DNA from 2 places in the Halalkalibacter kiskunsagensis genome. Region 2 is predicted to be linked to the other one. Evidence: predicted binding sites of a transcription regulator. Region 2 holds the regulator's gene; the other holds the start of a gene.
The links. Region 2 encodes CtsR, which represses protease genes until heat stress. Its sites were predicted from a motif close to ATGGTCAATAAAGGTCAAACA; they were not measured.

Region 1 (7,865 bases), on a different contig from region 2:
TTCATCGTACGATTTCAAAGGAACTTACGAAAGAAACCTGCTGCAAGCGAGCTTATTTACGAGGTGCGTTTTTAGCAGGAGGATCCATTAACCATCCAGAGACTTCATCATATCACTTAGAAATTTTCTCGATTTATGAGGAACATAATGATTCATTATGTGAATTGATGAACGAGTATCAATTAAATGCAAAAACATTGGAACGTAAAAAGGGCTTCATCACGTATATGAAAGAGAGCGAGAAAATTATCGAGTTTTTAAATATTATCGGTGCTCATCAAGCGTTGCTTTATTTTGAAGATGTTCGAATCATGAAAGATATGCGAAATTCTGTTAATCGTCTAGTCAACTGTGAAACCGCAAATTTAAATAAAACGGTTGGGGCAGCACTTAGACAAGTGGAGAATATTCGATATGTCGATCGGACAATGGGTCTCGATCAACTTCCTCCTAAATTAAGAGAAATTGCTGAATTGCGTGTGTTGCACCAGGATGTCACTCTTAAAGAATTAGGAGAAATGGTTGATGGAGGAACAGTGAGCAAATCCGGTGTGAATCATCGCTTACGCAAAATCGACCAAATTGCAGACAAACTCAGAAATGGTCAAGCATTTGAAACATGAAAAAAAATGAAAAAGCTTGAGGAGGAGATTCATATGGTAAAAAAGGAAGTAACAGTGAAACGAAAAGCAGGGTTACAAGCAAGGCCAGCTGCACTATTTGTGCAAGAAGCAAGTCGGTTTTCATCAGAGGTGTTCATTGAGAAAAATGATAAAAAAGTAAATGCAAAAAGCATTATGGGGTTAATGAGCTTAGCGTTAGGCCGTGGCACAACTTTTACCCTTGTCACAGATGGAAACGACGAAACTGAGGCACTTGAAACGTTAAGCGCTTTTATTGAAACTGAATAATGAACGAAAAGACGCCGATTCCTTTTATAAGTGAACGGTGTTTTTTTTGTATCAAATTGTTAAATACTGCAGACAAGCAAAAAAAGCCACCGCCTGAACCTGACCTTCGTTTGTGAGAGTGGTAAACCACATTTCTCAAAAAAAAGGCAGTCTGGCAGTGGCCAAGTCTTTCTATTTCGATGCTGGAATAACTTTGTCGATTAAACCATACTCTTGTGCTTTTGCAGCAATCATGAAGTTGTCACGGTCCGTATCGCGTTCGATAACTTCCATTGGTTGACCTGTACGTTCTGCTAAAATTTTGTTTAAGCTTTCACGCATTTCAATAATGCGTTTTGCGTGAATTTGGATATCAGATGCTTGACCTTGTGTTCCACCAAGTGGTTGGTGAATCATCACTTCACTGTTGGGAAGGGCAAAACGCTTGCCTTTTTCACCAGCAGCAAGTAAGAATGCACCCATTGAGGCAGCCATACCAATACAAATCGTTGATACCTTTGGCTTTATGTACTGCATTGTGTCATAGATTGCCATACCCGCTGTGATCGATCCACCTGGGCTGTTAATATAGATTGAAATGTCTTTTTCTGGATCTTCTGCTTGTAAGAAAAGCAATTGAGCTACGATCGAGTTGGCAACATTATCATCAATCGCACTTCCTAACATGATAATACGATCTTTTAACAAACGAGAGTAAATGTCATATGCACGCTCGCCTCGGTTTGTTTGTTCAATAACTGTAGGAATTAAGTTCATGTAAAATCCTCCTTTTGTTTTAGTGAACCCAAATGTGTTCAAATAAGTGAGCTATGTACATCATACCTAAATGGTCAAAGAAGGTCAAATGAAAACACTTCTTTGCTTGAAGAAGGTGTTCAACAATTGTAAAAAAGTAAAATAGCCTCCTACTACATACTATTCCATATGAAGTTATTTAAACCCTCCTTTCATAATATCCGTTTTTAAATAATCTAAACGATATTTTAAGAATGATTAAACATAGTTTTCAAGAATTGAATGAATTATAATAAGATAAGGAATGAAATAAACTAGTATTGGCATAAGCATTAGAAAGCGTTTTCGTTAAAGTGATAACTCTTTATAATGAAAAAATGAAGGGAGGGGAACACAGGTGCAATTTGGTCTTTATCAACAGCAGACAACAGGGTTGGTTATGACGCAAGAATTACGTCAAGCGATCCACTTGTTGCAGTTTTCAGCACTCGAGCTTTCAACCTATATTCAGGAACAAGCACTTGAGAACCCACTACTAGATGTGAAGGAACCGACTGGATTAGCTGAACAAACGTATTCTACTTATTCAAAAGCTTCCACAGATCAGCCCTCACCAATTGATTATGCCCATATCGATAGAATGAGTTTAAGTGAGTATTTGCTACAACAAATTCAAGAATTAAATCTAACAAATAAAAGAAAAAAAGAAATTGAATATTTAGTTTTCAGCTTGCGAGAAGACGGGTATGTATCGAGGCCAATTCAAGAGATTTGTGATGAGTTACACATTTCACTAGCAGAAGGAGAAACGATATTACACACCTTGCAGAGCTTCGATCCTGCCGGTGTTGGTGCACGAAATTTACAAGAGTGTTTATTGCTGCAATTGCAGAGACTCGATACTCCTCACATAATAGCCGAGCAGGTGATTTCATATTACATGGAAGAATTTGCATCTCGAAAGTGGAAAGAGATCTCGAAAAAGCTTGGTATTACGGTTGCAGATGTGCAAGAGGTGAATGACGTTATTCAAACATTAGACCCTAGACCAGGAAGTCAATTTGTAGCAGATCCAGTTCAATATGTCAGACCCGAAATCAGAATCGTTCCATATGAAGGAGATTTGCTTGTGCATGTAGAGGATGATTTGATCCCAAGTGTAGGCCTGAACCATCATTATGAACAATTGCTACAGAATGAGCAGGATCATGAAGCAACTCATTACGCGAAACAAAAAGTACAACAAGTGCAATGGCTGATGAAAAGTATTCAGCAAAGACAGCAGACTATTGTCAAAGTAGGAGAAGCAATTGCGAAACATCAAAGGGATTATTTTTTAAATAAAAAGGGAATTTTAAAGCCACTTACATTAAAGGAAATAGCAGATGAGATTGGTGTCCATGAATCAACCGTAAGCCGAGCCACTACGAGTAAATTTGCTGACACACCAAGGGGAATCATTGAATTAAAGTCGTTGTTTTCATCATCGGTTCAAAATGGATTCGGTGAATTGGCATCTAGTCGCCAAATAAAAGATTGGATGAAAGAGTTGATTGCTTCTGAAAATAAGCAAAAGCCACTTTCAGATTCAAAGATTGTAAGCTGGATGCAGGCAGAAAAGGATATTATCGTTTCAAGAAGAGCGATTGCCAAGTACCGAGATGAATTAGGAATTCCGGCTTCTTCTAAAAGAAAGCGATTTGTGTAATAAGCTTGTTTAATCTTAATATGAGTTTAATCAAAAAGTCTCCAAAATCGCCCCCTTCTTGAAAAAAATCTATAATATTGAGTGGTGTTGGAAATGTTAGAAGTAGTCGTTATGTCAAAAATTGATTGTCCTTTATGTGATAAAGCGATTAATAAATTAAAGCCTTTGAAAAGTGAGTTTAAATTTACGATGAAAATCACGGATATTTATAAGGATGATGAATTGTTAGAAAAATATCAAATCATGATTCCAGTGATTTTAATCAATGGTGAAGAGGTCGATTTTGGGCAAATTTCAGAAAAAAAAGTAAGAAAGCGTTTACTTGAATTAAATGGGCAAATTTAACTTGTGTAAAGACCTTATCCTTGGTAATATAAATTTGTGGGAAGGATTTGGTCTTTTTTTTTGAAATGATTGGGACGCAAAAAGTCTATGCGGGACATAATGAGTCCAGACTTAGATAAGGGAGTATGGCTTTATGCAACTATTGTTAGATATTCAGAAAAAATTATTACCTGATTTGCTTGATGTTATGGTCAAGCGATATCGGATCCTCCACTACATTAAACTCATGCAACCAATAGGCAGAAGAAGCTTATCAACTAACTTGCAATTGTCTGAACGTGTTCTTAGAGGCGAAGTGACGTTTTTAAAAGAGCAAGGACTTGTCCACTTTGCAACAGCAGGGATGAGTATTACAGAAGAAGGCGAACAACTTTTTCAAAAGTTAGAAGATATGATGAAAGAGTTACTTGGTCTTAGGGAGCTTGAGAGCAAGTTGGAAATAGAACTCGGTGTGAAGCAAGTCATAGTCGTTGCTGGAAATAGTGATGAAGACCATTGGGTTAAACGAGAGATGGGGCGCGCTTGTATTAGCGAATTGAAGCAAATTATTAAGCCGAAAGATGTTGTCGCTGTAATGGGTGGTACAACACTGGCTGCTGTTGCGGAAATGATGAAACCTGATGCGAAAACACGGGAAGTAGTATTTGTCCCGGCGCGTGGAGGATTAGGAGAGCAAGTAGAAAATCAGGCGAATACAATTAGTGCAGAACTGGCAAGTCGAGCTGGTGCACAGTATCGCTTGTTACATGTGCCAGATCAAATAAGCGAAGAAGCTTATTCATCTCTTGTATTAGAACCATCAGTTAAGGATATCCTAAAGCTGATTCAATCCGCTTGTACTGTAATTCATGGGATTGGTGATGCGAGAACGATGGCACTTCGGCGCGATTCGGTAAATTCGTTTGTCGACAAGCTTAACCGGGAAGAGGCTGTAGCAGAGGCATTTGGCTATTACTTTAATCGTCATGGAGAACCGATTCATAAACAACGAACGATAGGGTTACAACTCGATGATCTTGGAGAACATAAATATGTTATCTCCGTTGCAGGAGGTTCTTCAAAGGCAGAAGCCATTGCCGCTTATATGAAGTATCAACCAAGTGATGTATTGATTACTGATGAAGCTGCTGCCGAATCTTTATTAAAATTATAGTAGATAAAAGAGCAATGCTCTTTTAGATAAATCTAAGTTAAAGTAATTAGGAGGAGATTGAACATGGCAACAAAAATTGGTATTAATGGTTTTGGACGTATTGGACGTAACGTATTTCGCGCGGCATTAAACAATCCTGCGGTAGAGGTAGTTGCAATCAACGATTTAACTGATGCTAACATGCTAGCTCACCTACTTAAATATGATACGGTACACGGCAACTTAGATGCTGAAGTATCAGTAAATGGCAACTCTCTAGTTGTTAACGGACAAGAAATCAACATTTCTGCTGAGCGTGATCCGTCTAAACTTGAATGGTCTAACCGCGGTGTAGAAGTTGTTGTTGAATCAACTGGTTTCTTCACTAAGCGTGAAGATGCTGCAAAACATATCGAAGCTGGTGCGAAGAAAGTAATCATCTCTGCTCCTGCATCAGATGAAGATATCACAATCGTAATGGGTGTTAACGAAGATAAGTACGATGCTGGTAGCCACCATGTAATCTCTAATGCTTCTTGTACGACAAACTGTCTTGCACCTTTTGCAAAAGTTCTTAACGATAAATTCGGAATCAAGCGTGGTATGATGACAACTGTTCACTCGTACACAAATGACCAACAAATCCTTGATCTTCCACACAAGGACTACCGTCGTGCGCGTGCAGCTGCAGAAAACATCATCCCTACATCTACAGGTGCTGCAAAAGCGGTTGCTCTTGTACTTCCGGAACTTAAAGGTAAGTTAAACGGTGGAGCTATGCGTGTTCCAACTCCTAACGTTTCTTTAGTTGACTTAGTTGCTGAGTTAAACCAAGATGTTACAGCTGAAGATGTAAACAATGCACTTAAAGAAGCTGCTGAAGGTCCATTAAAAGGAATCCTTAACTACAGCGAAGAGCCATTAGTGTCTAGTGACTACAACGGTAACCCACATTCTTCATCAATCGATGCTCTTTCAACAATGGTTATGGAAGGCAGCATGGTAAAAGTAATTTCTTGGTACGATAACGAGTCTGGTTATTCTCACCGTGTTGTAGATCTTGTTGATTACATCGCTAAACAAGGACTATAATAAGTAACAGTTGATAGAGGAGGAAAATGGTAGCATTCTCCTCCTCTTTCCGCTGTAAAAAATATGTACTCACCATTTACAGGAGGTCTAGCAATGAATAAACAAACGATCCGTGATCTTGACCTTAAAGGAAAGAAAGTATTTTGTCGTGTCGATTTCAACGTGCCAATGAAGGATGGACAAGTTACAGATGAAACGCGTATCCGTGCTGCTATCCCTACGATTCAAGCATTAGTTGAACAAGGAGCAAAAGTGATTCTTGCTTCACATCTTGGTCGACCAAAAGGCGAAGTTGTAGAAGAGCTACGTTTAACACCAGTTGCTGCTCGCTTGAGTGAACTTCTTGGAAAAGATGTAAAAAAGGTTGATGAGGCTTATGGACCTCAAGCAGAGGAAGCTGCCAATGCACTAGCTGAAGGCGATGTCCTCTTACTTGAAAACGTTCGCTTCTATCCTGGTGAGGAAAAGAATGATGCAGAACTTGCGAAAGCATTTGCTTCGCTAGCAGATGTTTATGTAAATGATGCATTTGGTGCTGCTCACCGTGCACATGCTTCAACTGAAGGGATTGCACACCACTTGCCAGCTGTTGCAGGTCTTTTAATGGAGAAAGAATTAGATGTTCTTGGTAAAGCATTATCAAATCCTGAACGCCCATTTACTGCGATTATTGGTGGAGCAAAAGTTAAAGACAAGATTGGCGTTATTGAAAATCTTTTAGAAAAAGTGGACAACTTGATTATTGGTGGAGGTCTTGCTTACACATTTGTAAAAGCACAAGGCCATGAAATTGGGAAGTCTTTACTTGAAGAAGACAAGATTGAGCTTGCAAACTCGTTTATGGAAAAAGCAAAAGCAAATAACGTCAACTTGTTATTACCAGTTGATGTAATAGTAGCTGATGATTTTTCAAATGATGCGAATATTAAAGTAGTAGATATTGATTCCATTCCATCTGATTGGGAAGCTCTTGATATTGGACCGAAAACGATTGATACATATCGTAAAGTGATTAGTGAATCAAAGCTTGTGATTTGGAATGGACCAATGGGTGTATTCGAATTAGAAGCATTCTCTAAAGGAACTCGCGGTGTCGGAGAAGCTCTTGCAGATAGCCAAGGCACTTACTCTGTCATTGGTGGAGGAGACTCAGCTGCAGCTGTTGAAAAATTTGGTATTGCAGATAAAATGAGCCATATTTCAACAGGTGGCGGTGCGTCACTAGAATTCATGGAAGGCAAAGAGCTTCCAGGTCTTATTGCATTGAACGACAAGTAAGGGGTCAGACCCCGCTTTAATCCATTAAAGAGGTGAGATACTATGCGTAAACCTATTATTGCAGGAAACTGGAAAATGAACAAAACGCTTGGGGAAGCAAAGCAATTTGTTGAAGCGGTAAAAACAAGCGTTCCGGCTAACAGCGAAGTGGATGCCGTTGTTTGCGCGCCGGCTCTATTTTTAGAAAGCTTAGTAAGTGCTACAGAAGGAACTGACCTTAAAATAGGCGCTCAAAATGTACATTTTGAAGAGAACGGTGCATTCACAGGCGAAATCAGCCCTGTTGCATTAGCTGATATGAAAGTAGATTACGTGATTATCGGTCACTCTGAGCGTCGTGAAATGTTTGCTGAAACAGATGAGACAGTAAACAAAAAAGTTCACGCTGCATTCAGTCACAATCTTGTACCAATCATGTGCTGCGGTGAAACAGACGGAGAACGTGAAGCGGGCAAAACGAACGATGTTGTAAAAAGTCAAGTAGAAGCTGGTCTTGCTGGTCTTACAGAAGAGCAAGTGAAAAACACAGTTATCGCGTATGAGCCAATTTGGGCTATCGGAACAGGAAAATCTTCTTCAGCAACGGATGCAAATGAAGTATGTTCTTACATTCGTAAAGTCGTTGCAGAAAGCTTCACTCCAGATGCGGCTGAAGCAGTTCGTA
Region 2 (7,865 bases):
TCTCTCTGTCAATAAACAAATAAACTGCCCTTAATCTAATATAAAATACTACTTACTTTAAAGTCCCCACCCTCTCTTTTAAATGTATATTTGTAACAAGTGCTAACTTTTCACAAGAAATAAAACTAATTCCCCGGACAATAAATAATCACCATTTCTTTACAAAGACATTTAAAACTAAACAAAAAATCATATATTGGGACAACGATTAACAGAAACATGTTTAGTTAAACTGGAACTAGGATATAGACCTCTAAGAAGTGGAGATCGATCTCCATATTCAAAGGAGGAAGCGAAAATGACATTTGCAAAAGAACTCGAACAATTAAAAGAACACGATTGCAAAGAAGGCTGCTTAACCATTTATTTAAACACAGATCAAACAAGCAATGATCAACAAAAAGGAGAATGGAAGATCCGTTTGAAAAATGGATTAAAAAAACTAGAAGAGTATATTCATTCAAGCGAGCATCAAAATTTAGCTGCATATAAAAAGGTAAAAAAACAGGTGCAAGAGGAGTTTAATAATTTACAACTAGAATTACCCAAAAGTGTAGTCCTTATTGCATCTGCTACTGGCAAGGTTCTCATAAAAAAACTACAAATATCATTGGAAAATGAGTTTCATTGGGAGAAGCAACCTGTTTTAAATCAACTAGAAAGAATTCAAGGGCAGTTTCCAACCGAGGGGATTATATTTATTCAAAAAGAAGACATCTTTACAATTGAAACTAGTTTAGGAGAAGTGAAGAAAGAACTTGCGTATCACTTAAATTTTGAGGATGAAGACTGGAAGCAGTATGAGGGAGTGGCTGCTAGAGAGAGAATGGCTTCAGGCGCTAATCACCGGGATAAATATCAAAATCGCCTAGAAGCTAATCAACAACGTTGGTATAAAACATTAGCAGGTACGATTGAAAAAGAAGCAAAGATACGAGGGTGGACTGCGATTTATTTAGTTGGACAACCAGATGCAACAAGTGAATTTGAGAAGTACCTAGATTATATCAAAGTGAAAAAAATAAACAAAAATTATCACAAATTTACGTCTAAAGAGCTTGTAGGGCAAGTGTTAGCTTCTTAATAAATGATACGAGGTTGTTTAAAGAATGGTTCAAAATCATCTATTGTCACATATAGATAGAGGAGGACGGATTTTTTTCAGCCTCGTTTTCTCATGTTTATCTTTAGTAAAGCAACGTCATAAAATCTCATAACATATGGTTTTCGAGTAGGCATGCCTGGTTATACTAATAGTAAGCATACATATTGCACTTTTGCGTTATTGAGCATATAATATCAATATAGTCAAAGATAGTCAAAGTCAAACGGTGAGGGGAGGGCAAAGTTTGAGAAATATATCTGACATCATTGAAGAATACTTAAAAGCTACGATACGTAACAGTGGTAATGATCCTTTAGAAATTAAAAGAAGTGAAATCGCTAAAAAATTTCAATGTGTCCCTTCGCAAATCAATTATGTAATTCAAACGAGATTCACCTTAGAAAAAGGTTATCAAGTTGAAAGCAAAAGGGGTGGAGGGGGATATATACGTATCATGAAAGTCAGTCCTCATGACCACCTAGATCTATTTGACCAAATGATTCAGATTACAGGAAAAGCTATCGACCAACATACAGCAGAGAACATAATTTTACGGTTATTTGATGAAAAAGCAATCACCAAAAGAGAGGCAAATATTATGATAAGTGTTTTAGATCGAACGCTGTATAATGCTAATGTTGCTCACAGGGATGAAGTACGTGCAAATATCGTGAAAGCGATGCTAGAAACATTAAAATACAAAGAATTCTCTTAAGGGAGGAGGAGATTCAATGATTTGTCAGGAATGTAATAAAAGGAAAGCAAGTTTACATTTTGCCAAAATTATAAATGGTGAGAAAACAGAATTTCATATTTGTGAACAATGTGCGAAAGAAAAGGGAGATTATTTTCCTGGAACAAATAGCTTTTCGATCCATCAACTTTTATCCGGTTTACTACATTTTGAACAACCATTGAAAGCAGAGGCAGATACTAAACCGTCTTGTGAAAAATGTGGGATGACTTATGAACAATTCACTCAAGTAGGGAGATTTGGATGTGCCAATTGCTATAAAAGTTTTGAAACGAAACTGGGTCCTATTTTGAAACGAGTGCATAGCGGCAATCATACACATGCCGGAAAGCTTCCTGAGAGAATTGGTGGGGGTATTCAATTGCAGCGGCAAATTGAATCTTTAAAAGAGGAACTTAAACAGTTCATTGAACAAGAGGAATTTGAAAAAGCTGCTGAACTCCGAGATGAAATTCGGTTATTAGAAAAACAAAAGAACGAGAAAAAGGAGGGCTGAGATTATGTCACTCCAACAATTTATTTCAGAAGCATTAAGCCCTTGGATGAAAAAAGATGGCCCAGATTCGGATATTGTCCTAAGTAGCCGAATAAGATTAGCTAGGAACCTTGAAGAATATAAGTTTCCCCTTCTTGCTTCGATGGAAGAGTCATATGCAACTTGTAAGCATGTTGGAGATGCATTAACCAATGAAGAGTATCAAGCTATTGGCTCACTTGAGTTATTTCGAATTGATGAGATGAAGCAAAATGAGAAGCGAGTCTTAGTTGAAAAACATTTAATAAGTCCTCATTTAGCGGATCATTCGAAGTATGGAGCGGTCTTGCTTGATAAAGACGAGGCTGTAAGCATTATGATTAATGAAGAAGATCATATTCGAATTCAATGCTTGCTTCCTGGTTTCCAATTAGGAAAAGGCCTGGAGAAAGCAAACAAGATCGATGATTGGATTGAGCAACGCCTCACATATGCATTTGATGAAAAAAGAGGATACTTAACAAGTTGTCCAACAAATGTTGGGACAGGTTTACGTGCATCCGTGATGATGCATCTGCCAGCTCTTGCTATGACTCAACAATTAAATCGTATTTTGCCAGCAATTAATCAATTAGGATTAGTTGTTAGAGGAATTTACGGGGAAGGTAGCGAAGCTTTAGGTAACCTATTTCAAATCTCTAATCAAATCACCTTGGGAAAATCAGAAGAGGACATTGTTGAAGATTTACGAGGAGTCGTTTTGCAGCTTATTCAACAAGAGCGTTCTGCTAGAGAAGTTCTCCTAGATCAATCAAGGTTGCAACTAGAAGATCGGGTTCATCGCTCATTTGGTATTTTGGCTCATAGTCGATTGATTGAATCAAAAGAAGCGACACAGCGTTTATCAAATGTACGGTTGGGTATTGATTTAGGGTTGATTAAAGGTCTTTCAGGGAACATATTAAATGAGCTCATGATTTTGACACAGCCAGGTTTTTTGCAACAGTATGCTGGCGAAGTCTTATCAGCAGAGCAGCGCGATGAAAGAAGAGCGACCCTTATTAGAGAAAGGGTAAAATTAGAGGAAGAAACGAACGAATAATCTTGGAGGTGGACGTCAATGATGTTTGGACGTTTTACAGAGCGAGCACAGAAGGTATTAGCGTTAGCGCAAGAAGAAGCAGTAAGATTAGGACATAATAATATCGGAACAGAACATATTCTCTTAGGGCTGATAAGAGAGGGAGAAGGAATAGCTGCTAAAGCGCTTCAAGCTCTTGGACTTGGTTCTGAGAAGATTCAAAAAGAAGTAGAAACGTTAATAGGAAAAGGACAAGAAGGTTCAAAAACAATTCACTATACTCCAAGAGCAAAGAAAGTCATTGAACTTTCAATGGATGAAGCTCGTAAGTTAGGACATTCTTATGTTGGAACAGAACACATTCTACTTGGCCTCATTCGTGAAGGAGAGGGAGTAGCAGCTCGTGTACTAAATAATTTAGGTGTTAGCTTAAATAAAGCTCGTCAGCAAGTGTTACAACTTTTAGGAAGCAATGAAGTTGGTAATTCTTCTAGTCAAAGTGCCGGATCTAGTAACGCGAACACGCCGACTCTTGATAGTTTAGCGCGTGACTTAACGGCTGTTGCTAGAGAGGAATCACTTGATCCAGTGATTGGCCGAAGCAAAGAGATTGAAAGAGTTATCCAAGTATTAAGTCGTCGGACGAAAAATAACCCTGTTTTAATTGGGGAACCGGGTGTTGGGAAGACAGCCATTGCAGAAGGGCTAGCTCAAGCAATTATTGCCAATGAAGTACCGGAAACATTGCGTAACAAGCGTGTTATGACACTAGATATGGGGACAGTTGTTGCTGGAACGAAGTATCGTGGTGAGTTTGAAGATCGTCTGAAAAAAGTGATGGATGAAATCCGCCAAGCTGGAAATGTCATTTTGTTCATCGATGAGCTTCATACTTTAATCGGAGCTGGTGGTGCTGAAGGAGCGATTGATGCTTCTAACATTTTAAAACCATCGCTAGCTCGCGGAGAATTACAATGTATTGGTGCAACGACACTTGATGAATATCGAAAGTACATTGAAAAGGATGCTGCACTTGAGCGTCGTTTCCAACCAATTCAAGTAAATGAGCCAACACTTGAGGAATCGATCTTAATTTTAAAAGGACTACGTGATCGCTATGAAGCGCATCACCGAGTGACTATTACAGATGATGCCATTGAAGGAGCAGTCAAAATGTCAGATCGCTATATATCTGACCGCTTCTTACCAGATAAAGCAATTGATTTAATAGATGAAGCTGGATCGAAGGTTCGTCTTAAGTCCTATACAGCACCACCTAACTTAAAAGAGCTTGAAGGGCGTCTAGAGGAAACAAGAAAAGAAAAGGATGCGGCGGTTCAAAGCCAAGAGTTTGAAAAGGCGGCATCGTTACGTGACTCCGAACAACGCTTGCGTGAAGAATTAGAAGAGATGAAGAATGAATGGAAGAAAAAGCAGGGTCAAGAAGATACTGAGGTTACAGTTGAAGATATTGCGCAAGTCGTTGCTAGTTGGACGGGAATTCCAGTTTCTAAGTTAGCAGAGGAAGAAACAGACCGTTTACTTAAAATGGAAGAAATTCTACATGAACGAATTGTTGGTCAAGAAGAAGCGGTTAAGTCGATTTCAAAAGCAGTTCGTCGTGCAAGAGCCGGTCTTAAAGATCCAAAGCGTCCAATTGGTTCATTTATTTTCTTAGGACCAACAGGGGTAGGGAAAACAGAGCTTGCAAGAGCGGTGGCTGAAACGTTATTTGGAGATGAAGACGCAGTTATTCGAATTGATATGTCTGAGTATATGGAAAAGCATACGACAAGTCGTCTTGTTGGTTCACCTCCAGGCTATGTCGGTCATGATGATGGTGGTCAATTAACGGAGAAAGTTCGTCGTAAGCCATATTCAGTTATTTTATTAGATGAGATTGAAAAAGCCCATCCTGAGGTCTTTAACATTCTTCTTCAAGTATTAGAGGATGGCCGCTTAACGGATTCGAAAGGAAGAACAGTTGATTTCCGTAACACGGCGATTATTATGACATCGAATGTTGGTGCAAGTACGCTAAGTAGAAGTAAGTTCCTAGGGTTTACAACAGAAAGTGAAGATCAGGAATATAAGGACATGAAAGGGAAAGTGATGGAAGAACTTAAACGTAGTTTCCGTCCGGAGTTCCTTAACCGTATTGATGAACTTATCGTTTTCCATTCTCTAGAGAAACGACACATTCGTGAAATTATTACATTATTGGCAGATCAACTAAAAACTCGATTATTTGAACAAGGAATTGATTTAGAGTTAACGGAAGCAGCAAAAGATAAAATTACTGATTTAGGATTTGATCCAGAATACGGGGCGCGTCCACTGCGTCGAGCATTGCAAAAGCAAGTGGAGGATCGTTTGTCAGAAGAATTGTTAAAAGGGACGATTTCAAAAGGGCAAAAGGCAATTATCGATGTAAAAGACAATGAGCTTTTTGTGAAAACGGTTGGAGAAAAAGAGAATTTGCAAGTATAACAACCTTAAAATAATAGTTTTTAAATAAACAAAAAGCCGAGGGAGGGTCATAATCCCTCGGCTTTTAACCATATACTAATGTTATCTGATTCATACGAGGATATTAATTGAATGTATCAATTTTAAGTAAATGGCTAAAACCGACCTTTTTCAACAAGCTCTGTCAGAGAACTTTTCCCACCTACTCTGTTACAATAGAGGTACTAGGTAGAAGGGAGTAACAAGATGGCAAAGAAAAAAACAAAGTTCGTCTGCCAAGAGTGTGGGTATGAATCTGCAAAATGGATGGGCAAGTGCCCTGGGTGCCAAAGCTGGAACACAATGGTGGAGGAATTTGAACCAAGTAGCAAACAAGCAAGTCGTAGCTACGTAACATCTGCTTCTACTGGATCAAAGCCGCAATCGATCATGTCAGTAAAAAGCGAAACCGAGGCAAGAATTAGTACAACAATGATGGAGCTTGATCGTGTTCTTGGTGGGGGAATTGTACCCGGATCCCTTGTACTTGTTGGAGGAGATCCTGGAATTGGAAAATCTACACTATTGCTACAGCTTTCTTCCAAGTTAGCTGAAACAAAGCATAAAGTATTATATATATCAGGTGAGGAGTCGGTGAAACAAACCAAATTACGTTCTGAGCGGTTAGGTGTCTCATCAACTGATTTATTTGTGCTAGCTGAAACCGATGTTTCGATTATTGAACGTGCGATAGATGAAGTACAGCCAACACTTGTTATCATTGATTCTATTCAAACTGTATATCAAGAAGACATTACGTCAGCTCCGGGAAGCGTTGCCCAAGTGAGAGAATGTACAGCTGCTTTTATGAGAGTCGCAAAAACAAGAGGGATAGCCATATTTATTGTTGGACATGTGACAAAGCAAGGCTCGATTGCTGGACCGAAATTGCTTGAACATATGGTTGACTCTGTTTTGTATTTTGAGGGAGAACGACATCATACGTATCGGATATTGCGTGCAGTTAAAAACCGGTTTGGATCAACAAATGAAATGGGTATATTTGAAATGAAAGAGTTGGGTCTTGAAGAGGTACTCAATCCATCTGAAATTTTTTTAGAGGATCGATCTCAAGGAGCAGCAGGGTCCATTGTTGTTGCATCGATGGAAGGAACGAGGCCTGTACTTGTAGAAATTCAAGCATTAGTCTCACCGACCAGTTTTGGAAATCCACGGAGAATGGCAACTGGAGTTGATCATAATCGTGTATCGTTATTAATGGCGGTCCTCGAAAAGCGAGTGGGACTTCTTTTACAAAATCAAGATGCATATTTAAATGTAGCAGGAGGAATACGGCTCGATGAACCAGCAATTGATTTAGCTATCGCAATATGTGTAGCCTCAAGTTTCCGCAATCAAGTGACAAGCCCGACAGATGTAGCGATAGGAGAGGTCGGGTTAACTGGTGAAATTAGACGTATTTCAAGAATTGAACAACGAGTAAATGAAGCTGCAAAGTTAGGCTTTAAACGGGCAATTATTCCAGAGAAGAATTTAGGAGGATGGACGTATCCTAAAGACATTCAAGTGATTGGTGTATCAACATTAGAGAGAGCATTAGAGGTTGGATTAGGAGGTTAATAAATGAGTGAAGGGAAAAAGCGTGATGCTTTTATCCAAAATGTTTTGAAGTTAGTGGCTCCTGGAACAGATTTACGAGCTGGAATTGACAATGTCCTACGTGCCAAAACAGGTGGTTTAATCGTCATTGGCTATGACAATGCAATGGTCCCAATTGTCGATGGAGGATTCTTTATTAATTGTGGCTTTTCCCCAGCGTATTTATATGAATTAGCGAAAATGGATGGGGCAATTATCCTAAGTGAAGATGGCAAAAAGATCTTATATGCAAACACACAGCTTGTTCCAAACAACGGGATTACTTCAAATGAAACGGGAATTCGTCATCGTACAGCAGAACGTGTTGCCAAACAAACTGGAA

Region 1: clpP (ATP-dependent Clp endopeptidase proteolytic subunit ClpP) is a predicted target of CtsR. The motif match lies at 1,738-1,758, and genes of this name have one in related genera.

What each region holds. Positions count from the first base shown of each region.
Region 1 covers NZ_JAXBLX010000053.1:19,424-27,288, reverse strand. The annotation lists gene whiA (DNA-binding protein WhiA) at 1-623, shown strand, start outside; gene SLH51_RS21225 (HPr family phosphocarrier protein) at 657-911, shown strand; gene clpP (ATP-dependent Clp endopeptidase proteolytic subunit ClpP) at 1,083-1,667, opposite strand; gene rpoN (RNA polymerase factor sigma-54) at 2,044-3,354, shown strand; gene SLH51_RS21210 (glutaredoxin family protein) at 3,448-3,699, shown strand; gene SLH51_RS21205 (sugar-binding transcriptional regulator) at 3,833-4,852, shown strand; gene gap (type I glyceraldehyde-3-phosphate dehydrogenase) at 4,916-5,923, shown strand; gene SLH51_RS21195 (phosphoglycerate kinase) at 6,017-7,201, shown strand; gene tpiA (triose-phosphate isomerase) at 7,244-7,865, shown strand, end outside.
Region 2 covers NZ_JAXBLX010000027.1:54,231-62,095, reverse strand. The annotation lists gene SLH51_RS16035 (VLRF1 family aeRF1-type release factor) at 299-1,084, shown strand; gene SLH51_RS16030 (CtsR family transcriptional regulator) at 1,350-1,820, shown strand; gene SLH51_RS16025 (UvrB/UvrC motif-containing protein) at 1,837-2,355, shown strand; gene SLH51_RS16020 (protein arginine kinase) at 2,360-3,436, shown strand; gene clpC (ATP-dependent protease ATP-binding subunit ClpC) at 3,455-5,905, shown strand; gene radA (DNA repair protein RadA) at 6,131-7,504, shown strand; gene disA (DNA integrity scanning diadenylate cyclase DisA) at 7,508-7,865, shown strand, end outside.